One region of the Rummeliibacillus sp. NPDC094406 genome, then DNA from elsewhere that is predicted to be linked to it. Evidence: predicted binding sites of a transcription regulator. Region 1 holds the regulator's gene; each other region holds the start of a gene.
The links. Region 1 encodes LexA, which represses DNA repair genes until DNA is damaged. Its sites were predicted from a motif close to CGAACATATGTTCG; they were not measured.
Positions count from the first base shown of each region.

Region 2: the regulator LexA is predicted to act here: its motif matches at 1,191-1,204, upstream of ACIQ4I_RS08775 (DNA polymerase IV).
Region 3: the regulator LexA is predicted to act here: its motif matches at 1,461-1,474, upstream of uvrB (excinuclease ABC subunit UvrB).

Region 1 covers NZ_JBIWGZ010000002.1:139,500-142,793, forward strand. The annotation lists gene ACIQ4I_RS05410 (aminotransferase-like domain-containing protein) at 1-306, shown strand, start outside; gene ACIQ4I_RS05415 (YneB family resolvase-like protein) at 517-1,173, opposite strand; gene yneA (cell division suppressor protein YneA) at 1,170-1,484, opposite strand; gene lexA (transcriptional repressor LexA) at 1,652-2,266, shown strand; gene ACIQ4I_RS05430 (hypothetical protein) at 2,293-2,553, opposite strand; gene ACIQ4I_RS05435 (hypothetical protein) at 3,120-3,294, shown strand, end outside.
Region 2 covers NZ_JBIWGZ010000003.1:81,846-85,139, reverse strand. The annotation lists gene ACIQ4I_RS08785 (YbfB/YjiJ family MFS transporter) at 1-369, opposite strand, end outside; gene ACIQ4I_RS08780 (GNAT family N-acetyltransferase) at 526-1,062, opposite strand; gene ACIQ4I_RS08775 (DNA polymerase IV) at 1,223-2,464, shown strand; gene rnz (ribonuclease Z) at 2,476-3,294, shown strand, end outside.
Region 3 covers NZ_JBIWGZ010000002.1:563,101-566,394, reverse strand. The annotation lists gene ACIQ4I_RS07540 (YhjD family protein) at 108-485, shown strand; gene ACIQ4I_RS07535 (competence protein ComK) at 451-1,020, opposite strand; gene uvrB (excinuclease ABC subunit UvrB) at 1,550-3,294, shown strand, end outside.

The DNA.
Region 1 (3,294 bases):
AAGGTTCGTGCTAAATTTGTTGAAAATATTCTTACTGAACAATTCAGCTCGATCGCTACATGGGAAAGTCCTCAAGGGGGATTTTATATTTGGCTAAGATTTAATGAATCTATTGTGACAAAAGATTTTTTCTTAAAACTTCTAAAAAGAAATGTACTGATTAATCCTGGTTTCATCTATGATGCAGAAGATACAAATCACATTAGAATGTCCTACTCATATGCATCATTAGATAATTTAAAGGTAGGATTAGACATCTTATATGAAGAAAGTCTTTCGATGATAAAAAACAGTTGTACTCCATAGCATGGAATACAACTGCTTTTTCTTAAAGCTATGTTATTGGATATTGTCGAATTTTTCTCTAAAGCGCTAGCATTAAGTGCACAAAGCTTTCTTACGCTTTGTGTAATCTCTGGCACAATAACAATTCCTTTCGAATATCAATCAAATTTAAGAACGCCTTTTCTTAATGGTAGATATTAAACATTGTGAAATATTAAATGAACTGAAAACTTATTTATCCTGTTCTTCTTCATATTCTTTAAAACGTCTGTGAACAGTTGCTTTACTAATTTGAAAACCTAAGCCATTTAAAGTTGAAGTTATTTCTTCAAAGGTCATGCCTTTTTGTCTTAAGCTAATTATTTGTTCAATAGGCACATCTATCCGGTCTCTGCCTTCCGGATTACCTCGATCCTTCAAATTATTTTCGGGTCTGTATCCATTTTGAACAGCTCTTTTCATACCTCGGCGTATTTTCGCATTATGTAATTTTCGTTGATACTCCTCTACAAGAGCTAAAATTTCAAGCAACATAGTATCCATATCATTCAACTTAATATTGCCGGAATCACTTAAGGTAAATATATCAACATTCATCTTTTGCAATAAATGCAAAACGGCCATTCGTCCATTACCACGTCCTAAACGTGTCTCATCTTGAACAAATAAGGTGAAAATGTGATATTCCTTCATAAACTCTAGTAAATCTAATAAACCTTCACGATCAATATCATAACCACTATGTCTGTCCGTAAATACTTCTGCTACTTCATATCCTTCTGATTTTGCAAAGTCTCTTAGTTCAATCTCTTGTCTTTCTATTGATGTATCTTGTGTTTCCTTTTCTGTGCTTACACGACAATACAATACTGCCTTATTATTCATCATTTTCTGTCACTCGCCAATTCTATTCCTTCATCTTTTGAAATTGATTTTTTATAATCTGGAATAATTAAAGTATGACCAGCTATTATTTTATCGTCAAACATATTGTTTTCATTTTTCACTAAGCGTACCCACTCGTCATTTGATAAATCACCTTTGTATTGATCGGATAATGCCCATAGTGTATCTCCTTCTTGTATTTCAATATTAGTATATTTTGTCGTATCTCTATTTGATATAAAAAGAATGATCATACCAATTGTTACGAATATGATTAGTAATGCTGCATTTTGATTTCTATTAACCCAGTTCATATGAATCTTCCTTCCATCGAATGTTTGTTCGGAATGTATGTTCTCAATATAAACCGAACACTTGTTTTTTGTCAAACACTTTTTCGAACCTACGTTTGCATTTTTTGTTCGGTAATGCTATACTAAATTTAACAATTAGAAGAATACTAAGATAAGAGGTGAATGGATTGAAAAAAGTATCGAAAAGACAAGAAGATATACTTGAATTTATTAAAGAAGAAGTTCGTTCAAAAGGATACCCACCTTCCGTCCGAGAGATTGGCGAAGCTGTAGGATTAGCATCAAGTTCTACTGTCCACGGACATTTAAATAGACTTGAAAGCAAAGGACTTATTCGTCGCGATCCAACAAAACCTCGTGCAATAGAAATTTTGGATCAAGATAATATTTCAAAACAAGGTGTAATGCATGTTCCACTAGTTGGAAAAGTTACTGCTGGTCTGCCGATTACAGCTATTGAAAATATAGAAGAATATTTCCCTATTCCAAACTATTATGGAACTTCAGATGATCATATTTTCATGCTTGAAATCATGGGCGAATCTATGATCGAGGCCGGTATTTTAGACGGCGATTATGTCATAGTAAAACAACAAGCAACAGCCAATAATGGTGATGTTATTGTCGCTATGACAGAAGAAAATGAAGCTACTGTAAAACGCTTCTATAAAGAAGATGGTTTTTTCCGACTCCAACCAGAAAACTCTTCAATGGACCCGATTATTGTAGAAAGTGTCTCTGTTCTTGGGAAAGTGGTTGGTTTATATCGTAACGTTCACTAATCAATCATATGAAAAAGTATCCAAATCTATTCTAATAAGATAGATTTGAATGCTTTTTTATTTTGCGTTATTTGATTTTTACGTTTTAAGACTAAATAATTTTTTGATAAGCATTCAATATGAACAGCTTGAATGGTACCGCCAAAAGTATGATTGATCAAAATGCAATACGGTCGTTTTATACACTTTTCATGCTCTAAAATACGACCGATGATACGTGCTTCATAAATTGTTCCAATTCCCAATTCTGCAAGTATACGGCTATTTCCCTCACCTAAAACTCCCATTAATATTTTTCCTTGTATACCAGATGCATTAATCGTAAAATTCCCGTGGAAAAAGAAAAAGCGTTGAGGCTTAGAGCCCCAACGCTTTATATCTTAATACATTTTCATGTATTGGTCACGTTCCCATTGGTGTACTTGCGTACGGATTATAAACAAAGGTTATTTATAGATACTTATCATTGTTTAATGGCTGATTTTATAGATTTTGTAGCTATATCGATATTTAATAAATGGTGTCATTTTGGTCTGATTTTGGTCTGATTTATACAATATATAAATTATTTTGGTCCGAGAAATATTAAACCTTCCATTTCAAATTTTATTAAACACGGATAATCTACTTGTATTTAACATATCATAAATGCTTGTTTTATCGCAAATGTGTATTTATTGTTTTTTATCTTGTTTCATATTCGTGGTCATTTTGTGGCTTTTGTGGTCATTTTGTGGTCAATCCACTGAAAACTAATTTTAACAATTATAATAGAAGGAACTCCATTTTCAAAAAAATCTATCCATACCTTCTATTTGTTATTATACTATATATTGGAAAGGTGGTTATAATATTGGGCGCAAAAAATAAAGTAATTGCTGGTGATTATCAAGGTAAAAATGTTCTTCACACTTTAGGTATAGTTTCTATTGCTACTAGCCTCTTTAAAACACTTGATCTTACTAAAGAAAATGTAAAAGAATATGAGCTTATAACAGAAGAAACCCGAAAAAGTGCTACATCTGCCG
Region 2 (3,294 bases), on a different contig from region 1:
CAAGTAATCCAATAACATACTAGAAGTTAATACAAATATAATTCCTCCGGTAATTCCATTAATTAATCGTAAAAATAACCATACATAAAAGTTGTTTACAATACCCATCCCCAATATGGAAATAACACAAATCCAACCATTCATGTAAAGCTTTTTTTTCTGATTTTTTACGATAAAGCCTGCCCATAAAGCACCTACAAAATAACCAATATAATTTGCTGAAGCTAACCATCCACCTTTTTCAACAGACAATCCCTCAGCTTCACGTAGAAAAGGTAAAATTGGTGTAAACGAAAAACGACCAATTCCCATTGCAACTACTAAAAATAAAACAGCCCCCACAATGATCCCTGCATGGTGACGATTCATAAAAACACCCCCATTAAGTAGAAAAAAATGACTTGAACGATAAATATAGTATAACTTAAATGGAATGATATGGTATATATTGGATTGAAATAATATGAAAAAGTTATTGGATAATGTATTTGAATCATTTTCATAATTACTCAAAACTTAGGTGCATTATTTATGCCATTCATCAGCCAATATTCCATAAACCGCATGGTCAACATAATGGTCATAAAGCCATTCATTGCTCCGAAGTGTACCTTCATGAACATAGCCTAGCCGTTCAGGGATACTTCTACTTTTTTTATTTTCAATGGCAGCACGTATTTCAACTTTATTCATGAACAGTTCTTTAAAAGCGTATTCAGTTAAAGCATGAACGGCTTTTGTCATGATCCCATTTCCTTGATATTCGCTACCTAACCAATAGCCTATAGCAGCGAAACGGTTTATACGATCAATGTTGTTGAAACCGGTGATTCCAACGACCTTTCCTTTCCAAACAATAGCCAAGTTTAATAATGTTCCATCTTTTTCACCTTTTTGACTAAAAGTAATATAGTTTAGTGTATCTTCTACCGTCTTTGTGCCATCCACCCATGGAAGCCATTCTCTTAAATATGCTCGATCCTTTTCTGTTAATGAAAATAATGCCTTTGCATCTTGTGGATTTACAGGTCTTAAAATAAGATCATCAGAGACTTCTAACATATATATTTACCACCTTTCGAAATATTCTTAATATTTTAATGGATATTACTGTAAGTTAGCAATACTTTTTTAATTTCTATGGAATTATTGAATATTTAGTCTTACGAATATTTTTGTTATACTAAAGGAGAACGTTTGGTCGATTAGGGGAGGGGAAGATATGGCTGCTCAAGGGAGAATTTTATTTCATATTGATATGAACTGTTTTTATGCTTCAGTTGAACAGGCACATAATCCCGAGCTGAAGGGAAAGGCACTTGCTATTGCAGGAAATCCAAAAGAACGCAGGGGGATTCTTGTCACTTGTTCTTATGAGGCAAGGGCAAAGGGCGTTTATACAACGATGGCTGTTTGGGAAGCAAAACGTAAATGTCCAGAACTTATCCTTATGGCGCCAAATTTTGAACGCTATCGTAATGCTTCAAAGGCAATGTTCGCAATATTACGCACATATACGGATCTTGTTGAACCTGTTTCCATCGATGAAGGTTATATGGATGTATCAGATATTGTACATGGAGAAGAAGCAATTGAACTTGCAGAATCAATCCAAACTCGTATTTTAAGCGAATTAGATTTACCTTGCTCTATAGGTATTGCCCCAAATAAATTCCTTGCAAAAACTGCTTCTGATATGAAAAAGCCAATGGGTATTACAATTCTAAGAAAAAGAGATGTTTCGAAAATACTATGGCATTTACCGGTTATTGAAATGCATGGAGTAGGGGAAAGTACGGCAAAAAAACTTGAGGGAATAGGAGTTCTCACAATTGGGAACCTTGCAAATATAGAGGATTATGTAATCAAATCGAATCTTGGAAAAAATGGACTTCGCCTAAAAAATCGTGCAAATGGTATCGATCATCGGGATGTTGATCCAAACTCAATATATGATACAAAATCGATTGGAAATTCGATGACTTTTCCGGTTGATTTGGTTGAATTTTCAGAGTTGGAAAGTGCAATTCAAAAGCTTTGCGAAAAAGTAGCAAAACGATTGGATGCAAAAAATCTAGCAGGGCATACTGTTTCAATTATGATTCGTGATGCAGATTGGCATAATAGCAGTAGAAGTAAAACAATTTCAAATGCAATTTATAAAAAAGAAGAGATTGAATCAATTGCAATAACTCTAACCGAAAAGCATTGGAATGGTTCACCAGTGCGATTACTTGGCGTAACCGTCAGCAATGTTGCGGACAAAAAAGAAACAGCGGAGCAATTATCCATCTTTACTTTTGAAAAATACGTAAAAGAAGAGCCAGTATTGAAAATTGTTGAACAATTACAACACAAATTTGGCAAAGATATTATTACAAAAGGGATCAAAGATGTGAAGAAAAAAACTTACGAATCACAAACAAGTTTTAGCAAAGATTTTTTGGATGATCATAAACGTTAGGAGGAGAACAATTGCATATTCAATTTTTAGGTACAGGTGCAGGGATGCCTTCTAAATCGCGAAATACAAGCTCATTAGCTCTAAAATTATTAGATGAGAGAGGCACAATATGGTTATTTGATTGTGGAGAAGCAACACAACATCAAATTTTACATACAACAATCAAACCTCGAAAATTAGAAAAAATTTTTATCACACATTTACATGGGGATCATATATACGGATTACCGGGTTTACTAGGCTCTCGCTCATTTTTAGGTGGGGAAAAGCCATTAACAATTTATGGACCTAAAGGATTGAAAGAATGGATTCAACTTACCTTACAAACATCACAAACACATCTAAACTATACAATCGAATTTGTTGAAGTTGAAGAAGGAGTCATCTTTGAAGATGAAGATTTTAAAGTGACAGCAATGCCTCTGCAACATGTTGTCCCATGCTTTGGCTATCGTCTTGAACAAAAGCCATTACCAGGCGCTTTACAAATTGAAAAGGCTAGAGCATTTGGTGTTCCAAAAGGTCCATTATTAGGGAAATTAAAAAATGGCATGGATGTAACATTAGATGACGGTACAATTATCCGCAGTGAAGAAGTCACAGAATCACCGAAAAGTGGATTTACAGTCGCAATTTTAGGTGATACACGCTATTGTGAGAATGCTATTACACTAAGCCATAATGCAGATATCGTCATTCATGAAGCAACTTTTGATCATACCACAGAAGATTTAGCTGCTAATTATGGACATTCCACGAATATTGATGCAGCAAATGTAGCGCGGATATCAGGAGCCCAAAATCTATTGATCAATCATTTAAGTGCTCGA
Region 3 (3,294 bases), 420 kb from region 1:
TTTAAAAGTTTATTTACCAAATATTACAATACCTATTTACTTGTCAAAAGCGTGACTCCATTGTAAAATTAAATCAGAACATTTGTTCTTAATTTGGAGGTGGAATGATGTTGAATTTATCAAAGGAAGCAATCCAAATGCTAGAACAGGTCATTTACTTACCAATGGTTTTACAAATTCTACAAAGAGACTGTCAGGCGTTTGAACAAGGCACTTTTAAACTAAAACAACCATATATTAAATTGGTCGAACAGACTATATCATTTGTTCAAAAAGAATTAGCAGGGGCTAAACGCTATTTACGTCAAAATCAGTTACAGGTATTTCGTGGTGAGCGGGACGATTTATTTTCGGAATACATTTTCGTACGTCAACGTGCACAAGATTGTCGGCGATATTCTAATATTCGGCTACGGAACCATGTAGAAGATTTACTGTCTTATTATTTAGCTAAGGCACAAGAAATAACTCATTGCGAACAGTAGCAAGTACACTTTCAGCATAGTGTTGCTGTAGCATATTATCCATATGACGGAAGTATAAAATGGATGCATAGTATTGCTGTCTTGAAAGGGTTGTGAAACTAATCTGCTCTTCTGTATACACATCGTTTTTAAAATGTAGGCCTATACCTTGTTTACCGATTAATGAATGCCCTCTAAAGTTTTGCCACAGAATCCACGTATTATGATTCTTTTTAGGAGATGCAGTTGGAAAGAAAATATACGGCTTATTAAGAACAGACAAAACAATGGGAAGTTTAATCATATTTTCTTCCTTACTTGAATTTACATTTACCTCTCTAAAAATACTATTGGAATAATTTAAAGTGACGTCTAAAGTAGTTCCTAATGATGCACAAATGCGATTCATCAAACGTGTTACTGTACATGGCACTACATATCTTTTTTCTAATTCCAAGACTAACGAGTAATTATGTCCATCAATTATCATAGGTTTTAACATACAAATATTAGGCGTCAAACAAAAATCATAAAGACTAACCATTCTGTAGTTCATTTTAGTTCCTCCTTTGCGATCAAAGTATTGTTTCGAATGACGATACCAATAGTGAAAAATTAATGTGTAAATTGTGTATAACAACACCCGCTTTCTTTCCTGAAATGTTATGAGAAAGTAAAAAATTTGCATATTCATGATGTTTTTTCTATACTATCAAAAAGTATTTAGAATAGAAAAATGACAAAAATGATCATTTCGTTGGCAAAATTAATCGTTTGCCTGGACTAAACGAGCAGTTTGATTGGACCAAAAAATTTTTAATCAACTGTTTTTTTAATTTATCTTTTTCGCAAAATCTCCCAAGGACTAGCAACTAAAATGACTTATATTGAAAAGAGTACAAGTCAAGAAATTGCTAACAGAAATGGTAGAGGACTATACTCATTCGGAAGATCAAATACCGTTCAATTAGAGCGGTTTTTTTATTACAACTATCTAAAACGTACGTTCGCGTTTTTCTCGATATTTTCTAACAGCTATGTTAAAATATAGCTACTAGATTGCGACGAACGAGGAGGACAAAATAATGGAGCAGGAATTTGATTTGCATTCACCCTACAAGCCCAGCGGAGACCAACCAACCGCTATTCAAGAACTTGTTGAAGGTGTAAAACAAGGTAAGCAACATCAAACATTACTTGGGGCAACAGGAACAGGAAAAACATTCACCGTTTCTAATGTGATTAAAGAAGTAAAAAAGCCAACACTTGTAATTGCTCATAATAAGACACTTGCAGGACAACTATACAGTGAATTCAAAGAATTTTTCCCAAATAATGCAGTTGAGTATTTTGTTAGTTACTATGATTACTATCAGCCAGAAGCGTATGTGCCACAAACAGATACTTATATTGAAAAAGACTCCAGTATTAATGACGAGATTGATAAGCTACGACATTCTGCAACATCTTCTTTGTTTGAACGGGATGATGTAATTATCATCGCATCTGTTTCTTGTATTTATGGTTTAGGTAATCCAGAGGAATATCGAGAAATGGTTGTATCCATTCGAACTGGTATGGAAATTGAGCGTAATCAGTTATTGCGAAAATTAGTGGATATCCAATATGAACGAAACGACATTAATTTTACTCGTGGTAAGTTTAGAGTACGTGGAGATGTGGTTGAAATTTTCCCAGCATCTCGTGATGAACGCTGTATTCGTATTGAGTTCTTTGGTGATGAAGTAGATCGTATTCGTGAAGTTGATGCCCTCACAGGCGAGATATTAGGTGAACGTGAGCATATAGCAATCTTCCCAGCTTCTCACTTCGTAACACGTGAGGAAAAAATGTTAAAAGCAATCGAAATGATTGAAGAAGAATTGCAAGATAGATTAAAACAGCTTCGCTCAGAAGATAAACTTTTAGAAGCACAACGATTAGAACAACGAACGAATTATGATTTAGAAATGATGAAAGAAATGGGCTTCTGCTCTGGTATTGAAAACTATTCACGTCCTATGACCCTACGTCCACCAGGAGTAACCCCATACACCTTGCTGGATTATTTCCCTGAAGACTTTTTGTTAATAGTGGATGAAAGTCATGTTACATTGCCACAAATTCGTGGGATGTATAACGGTGACCAAGCACGAAAAAATGTCTTAGTAGAACATGGTTTCCGTTTACCATCTGCACTTGATAATAGACCGTTAAAATTTGAAGAATTTGAGAAACATATTCATAACGCCATTTATGTTTCGGCAACACCAGGTCCTTATGAACTGGAACATACACCTGAAGCGGTTGAACAAATTATTCGTCCGACAGGTTTATTGGATCCTGAAATTGAAGTGCGTCCAATTGAAGGACAAATTGATAACTTAATTGATGAAATTCAATTACGCGTAGAACGTAATGAACGTGTACTAGTAACGACTTTAACGAAGAAAATGTCAGAGGATTTAACCGATTACTTAAAAGAAATAGGCATTAAAGTTCAGTATTTGCACTCTGAAGTTAAAACGTTAGAACGTATCGAAATCATTCGGGAATTACGCATAGGTACGTATGATGTCTTAATTGGTATCAATTTATTGCGTGAGGGATTAGATATTCCAGAGGTTTCGCTAGTGACAATTTTAGATGCAGATAAGGAAGGTTTTTTACGATCTGAACGTTCACTAATTCAAACAATTGGACGTGCGGCTCGTAATGCCAATGGACATGTCGTTATGTACGCAGATCGTATGACGGATTCCATGACGAAGGCAATTGAGGAAACAAACCGTCGTCGAGAAATACAAATGGCTTACAATAAAGAACATGG